Regions from separate parts of the Desulfosporosinus meridiei DSM 13257 genome, predicted to be linked through region 2. Evidence: riboswitches for the same ligand, from Rfam matches in the RefSeq annotation. Region 2 holds a riboswitch; the other holds the start of a gene.
What was found. A riboswitch is a leader RNA that binds a small molecule or an ion and turns the genes downstream of it on or off. The one in region 2 is predicted to bind lysine.

Region 1: another riboswitch for lysine. It lies ahead of dapA (4-hydroxy-tetrahydrodipicolinate synthase); the one in region 2 lies ahead of dapA (4-hydroxy-tetrahydrodipicolinate synthase).

Annotation. Positions count from the first base shown of each region.
Region 1 is NC_018515.1:2,392,451-2,395,626, reverse strand. It holds gene DESMER_RS10995 (3-isopropylmalate dehydratase large subunit) at 1-821, opposite strand, end outside; gene dapA (4-hydroxy-tetrahydrodipicolinate synthase) at 997-1,872, opposite strand; lysine riboswitch at 1,992-2,168, opposite strand; gene DESMER_RS10985 (sulfurtransferase) at 2,514-3,176, shown strand, end outside.
Region 2 is NC_018515.1:3,096,292-3,099,467, forward strand. It holds gene DESMER_RS14310 (hypothetical protein) at 1-292, shown strand, start outside; gene dapA (4-hydroxy-tetrahydrodipicolinate synthase) at 416-1,306, opposite strand; lysine riboswitch at 1,392-1,567, opposite strand; gene DESMER_RS14320 (hypothetical protein) at 1,744-2,220, shown strand; gene DESMER_RS14325 (radical SAM protein) at 2,271-3,176, opposite strand, start outside.

The DNA of each region.
Region 1 (3,176 bases), 700 kb from region 2:
GAGACATCATATTCATAGACTTTTTCATATGCAGCATCAGCATCTGAAGTCCATTTTGAGTATTCCAGCAAAGCGTCTTCTTTAGTTTCAAATTCGTCTTGAATGAATTCCCAGAGGTATTCAACGGTTGTCATATCTGGGTAGCATATGCCACAAGTGCCTCCGGCTTCAATGGCCATGTTGCATAATGTCATCCGTGATTCCATGGACATTCCCTCGATCACCGGTCCGGTAAATTCTATGACCATGTTTGTTGCCCCGTTTACTGTCAGTTCTTTGATAATAAAAAGGATCAGGTCTTTGGCATAAACCCCCGGCTTTAAGCTGCCATTAAGCACAAATTTAATGGTTTTGGGGAAATGGAAGGCACAGATACCCTTAAGTATCCCTACTTCAAGGTCAGTAGTCCCGACACCGGCAGCAAAAGCTCCAAAAGCTCCATGGGTACAGGTGTGTGAATCTCCCATGATAATTGTATAGCCGGGTCTTACGAATCCTTTTTCCGGGAATATTGCATGGCAAACACCATTTCTCCCGATGTCAAAAAAGTCTTTGATACCATGTCTTTTCGCCCAATCCCGAAGAATCTTTCCCTGCTCAGCAGTTTTAGAATCTTTGGCAGGTGTGACATGGTCGATGACTGCCTTAATTTTCGTAGGATCAAAGACTCTGTCCATTCCCCTGGCCATAAGATCCGTGATGGCAATGGGGGTGGTAATTTCATGACAGAAAACTCTATCCAGTTTTAAGACATGGGTATCCGGAAACGGCATGTTCACCCTGTGTGCATCAAATATTTTTTCAGCGATTGTTTTCCCCATTTTATTCTCCTTATATTTTTATTAAAATTTAACCCAGAAAAAGCCCCAAAATCTATTTCATCCTCCGATGATGCCGCTTTAGTAGCAACCTTGGGATCTATCCTATTTTATAATAAAATCTTATTATATTAAAGTATAATATTACAGTTTTGTACGATAAGAAATACTTGTCATTTTAACCTTTAATTCGGAGGTATAAATCATCGAGAAATGCTTTTTCGGTTTCTACAGCGTCGACCAAAGGAAGTCTTACTCCCCCGGCATTAATCCCCTGATACTTCAACAGGTATTTAATCGGTACAGGGCTGGCGGTTACGAAAATCCCTTTAAACAAGGGAGTTAGCTTCAAATGCCATTGTAAAGCTGTTTGAGTATCCCCGGCAAACCAGGAGTCGATCATGTTTCTCATTTCGTCACCAACCACGTGTCCGGCCACACTGACGATACCAGTGGAGCCCAAAGCCAGCATAGGCAAAGTTAGGGAGTCATCCCCGCTATAGATAGCAAAATTTTCAGGTAGAATGCGCTTTAGTTCGCTGAGCTGATCCATCATTCCGCTGGATTCCTTAAGCGCTGTTATATTGGGGATTTTGCTCAGTCTGAGCACGGTTTCCGGGAGCATATTCACCGAACATCTGCCCGGGATATTATAAAGCATTAAGGGAAGCGGAGTGGCTGCGGCTATGTTTCGGAAATGCTGATATAAGCCCTCTTGAGAAGGTTTGTTGTAATAGGGTACCACTGCCATCAGCCCGTCTACTCCAATTGCGGCTGCCTCTTTGGCTAATGCTATACTTCCTTCTGTGGTGTTTGAGCCGATCCCGGCAATAACGACAGCCCGCGAGCCTACGGCTTCTTTAACGACTTTAAATAATTCAAGCTTTTCTTCAGATGAAATTGTCGGGGATTCCCCGGTTGTCCCCGCGACGACAATCCCATCATTACCATGCTTAACTAAATGTAAAGCTAAACGCCCCGCTTCTTTATAATCAATTTCTAAAGCCTCGTTCATAGGTGTAACCATTGCTGTAAGAATTCTTCCAAATGACATATTCCCACTCCTTACCCCTTATTATACAGGTGCATTTTTTGTTCATAATATAAAAACAAGGCGCAGATTAAGCTGACGCCTTGTTCTAAACAAAATTAATAAAAATTAAATAATGCACACAAAACGATAGCACTTCACCGCGATACGGTGACAGTTCAAGGACTCTTAATCCGGGAACCAGGCATGGAATTAAAGAGAAATTCCACCCTTCGGAGCCATCCCCTTTCGCTGAGGATCATAGGTATCTCTCCAACCTCATCTTAGCTACTTTTGTTTGACCCGCCTCTATCTTCAGGTATTCAACTAGTTAGATTATAGCGAAAATCACCCCTGAGTGCAATGGCCTATTTGTTAAATTTACCAACATATCCCATTGATTAACGCCATATTGTCGCACTCATAAGCATTTGCAAATCTATTACATAGATATATGGTGATAGTATATTTACATAACCAGCTATCGATGATAACATTTAGCTTGGTTATATTCATTTCTTGAACTGTAGATCTATAGTTCTAAGAATATGGGGGTGAAAATCGATATTCTCTCCGATAATCTGCAGTTATTATTTTATCGAGAGAGCCGCTATTTTGTACAATATAAAGGTTTAAACTAAATATTTTGTGAGGAGAAAACATTAATGAAAAAGAAATTACTTACTGTCCTTATTTGTATTGCGATGGTAGCAACATTTGCAACTGGCTGTAGTTCCACCACTACACCGGAAAAGCCTGCGGCAGAAACTCCGACGGTTAAGGCAGTCGAAAAGACAAAGGTATTTGTGTCCGCAGATTGGGTAAAAGGTGTCATTGATGGTAAACAACCGGAATCAAAAGATTATGTAATTATTGAGGCCGCTTGGGGCCAGGTTAGCGAAGATAAAGCCTACACAGAAGCACATATTCCGGGAGCGATCCATCTAAATACAGATGAAATCGAAGAAGAAAAGAAATGGGATATCAGAACAGGCGCGGAAATTACCCAGGTAATGAAAAATTATGGTATAACGAAAGATACTAATGTAATCGTTTATGGTGCAGACTCAGGTGCAGCGAGAGTCGCATTCGTATGTATCTGGGCTGGAGTTGAAAATGTCAAGGTCCTCGATGGTGGATTGAACGCTTGGAAAAAAGCCGGGTATCCAACTAAGGACGGTATAGAAACTGCTCAAGCAACAGCGAAAGATTTTGGGGTAACTATACCTGCCCATCCGGACTATGTTTTAGCGACTGACGAAGTAAAAGATAAGCTGGCAAAAGACAAGAACTTTAGATTAGTAAGTATTCGGAGTTTAGATGAATTT
Region 2 (3,176 bases):
TCTTGAAGGGATTTCCTTCCCTGTCCTAGGCCTAATAACTACAAGTGGTGAAAGCGGAAGTTATCCTGAATTAACACTTTTAACTTGGAATGGAATAGATGGCTACAATATTATTTGGGATGCTACAGCCGGGGATCATGGTGAATGGCAACTATCTAACAACAAAATCATTATGAGTCAAGAAAACTTCAGTGTAAGAGCACAGGCAGATGCCAATTCGAGATTTACCCAAGAATATGAATATAATGGGACTACCTTCGTCCTAGCCAATGCCTACACTTCCAAAAGATAAATTCCCCTAAACAAATATCCCCCCGCCATTACAGCGGAGGGATTTCTTACTTTACAGGGTCTAATTAACACGGTTTCTCATATAGGTTCTTGCGCTACTAGATTTTCTACTGCAGCACCTTCATCAAACGATTAATCCGTATGCCCTCATAACCGAGATCAACTTTTCACGGTTTGTATCCTCAATTGTTGTGAGAGGCATTCTTAGGTAATCCTTGCAAAAACCCATAGCTGCCATAGCAGCCTTGACCGGAATAGGGTTAACTTCACAAAACAGAGCCTCTGTAATGCCATAAAGCTTATATTGCTGCTCAGCACTGCCGGCAATGTCACCCTGAAAGAAACGGGTGCAAATCTCACGTGTCTGTGCCGGCATAATGTTGGAAAGCACGGAAATGCAGCCAACTCCACCAAGGGCCATAAGCGGAACTATTTGATCGTCATTGCCTGAATACAAATCAAGCTTGCCGTGGACACGCGCCATCGTCTCAACAATTTTTGAAATGTTGCCATTTGCTTCTTTGATCCCTACGATATTTTCGTGTTCAGCCAATGCCTCATAGGTTGCAGACTCAATATTAATTCCCGTCCTTGAAGGCACATTGTAAAGAATGATGGGCTTTGTGCTCTTATCGGCAATTTGTGTAAACATTTTAGTTAGGCCTTTTTGCGTTGCCTTGTTGTAATATGGGGTAACTACAAGCATTGCATCCGCACCTGCTTCGCAGGCAAAACTAGTGAGATCATGGGCGTATTCGATGTCATTGCTGCCTGTGCCTGCAATGATCGGCACTCTGCCTTTAGCTTGCTGAACTGCAAATGTAATTGCAGCTCTATGCTCAGCGTCAGACAAGGTCGAAGCTTCACCTGTGGTTCCACAAATCACCAGAGCATCAATCTTTTCTTCAATTTGCCAATCGATCAATTTGCCAAACTGCTCATAATTAATTCCTGTTTCGTCCAGAGGAGTTATGAGAGCAGTGGCAATACCTTTGAAAACAGTCTTCTTTTTCATGTTTATCCCCGTCTCCCTCTATAAAAAAATAGCTGATACGGAATTCAGCCACTAAATTACCCATATGATTTTCCAATCATACTGTAAGATAGATAGCTCTCCGCAAACGCGACAGTTAAACAAATCTTATTTTGTTCAACCAGCCCTGTCCCCACGTAATTGAGACCGACTTCGGCATCTACACCTTTCACCAAAGCTACGGTCTTACGTAAACCTTAACAACTTCGGGTACTGATTGTACGATGCACCTCTATCAATTCTTATTAAGAATATTCATATATTGCTATATTTGTCAAGCCTAAATTTGACGAACCTCTTAGGCAAACTCCATCTAAAGCTAAGAATAACTAGGTTGCGTACATAACCCGTATAAGCTGAATGAAAATTACTTATTAAGCAAATAAATAAAATGCCTATAAAATTGGAGGTGAGAAAGCATGGATGAAGTAATAACATTATTATTTTACCCTATATTTCTAGTCATGACCTATTTCTTAACATTAATTTTTATCCCTAAAAATAAATATAAAGAATACTTTATCTATGGAATTCTTATCGGCGGGTTAGGGGATATAATAGCAGTTGGTTTACTTCAAAACATACTAGGTATTATGTGGTTTAAGAACCTAAGCATCTTCTATGTTTTGAAAATGATGGCCCTGTCTCCACTGTGTTGGACGGTTACTGTTATGATTTTTCTTTATTTTTTACCCGCCAAAAAGTCTTTCAGGTATCCCTATATCTTAACTTGGGCCAGTATAAGCCTTGGTTTCGGATATATCGTACATAATGTTGGACTATTCGATTTCGTTAACTGGTTCTACCCCCTACCGGGTTATTTTTTATTTCTTTGCTGGTGGGGTTTTGCTTCATGGTTGTTTAGAAATACAAGTCCTTTGGCCAAAGAAGAGTGATTATGCTTAAGCGCATAAGTCTCTTGCACAGCTTGAGCTCATCCCGAGGATTAAAAAACCAGCTCTCCTGGTCGATAGCCGACAGGCAATTCCTCTTCACTCAAAAACTTGAAACTGTCATCACGCAGTATGGGTAAAAACACTTCGTAGGGTATCCTGAAAAACGCACAGGTATAATTACTGGATCCGACCCACCTACCCTCATTGCCACTAAAATTTAAACCTCTGGCAAATTTCGTATAGTTTGAGCAATCATGAACTGCTAAATCCCAGCTTTCTTCAACGGCTGTTTTCATGAATTTCAGAGTTAATTCCCGACTCCAAATGGGGGATATATAGCCATGTCTGGAAATATACATGTTTTCCCCGTCATAATTGTCTATGTTATTGGCATTTAGGTGCAATTCTGCGCAATTGATAAAATCGAGTTTCGTCTCTAAGATTGCTTGCTTCTTCCGGAAAAAGGTTTCGAAGAACTCCGGAGTCATTGGCGTTTCAATACCTACATTTTTGATGTATTTTTTCGCTATTGCCATATTTTTAATCACTTTGTCTGAACAATTTGAGGCCCCCAGGTTGAAACGCAACTCGTCAAGACCGGCTTCACCTAAAGCTTTCAAGGTCTCTGACCTAGCTAAAGTGCCATTTGTATAGAGATGTTGATGAATCCCTGCAGCACTGAATTTCTTGATAATCGGATAGTATTTTTCAATTTCCATGAATGGCTCTAAATAAACGTAGGAAATACCCGTGGGCTTCTGTTGGATGGAAAGAAGTAAATCAATGTCCTTCTCATAAAATTTTGTGTCTCCGATTTCCCACATACCTTCGCCAACCGGTGGAATTTCATCCAGTTCTCCATAATGATAGCAGAACTTACACTCTAAGTTACATTTGTTCGTTTTCCTGATGGCACTCAAACCGGTTCCCAAGAGACAAGAACGACATCCTTTGGG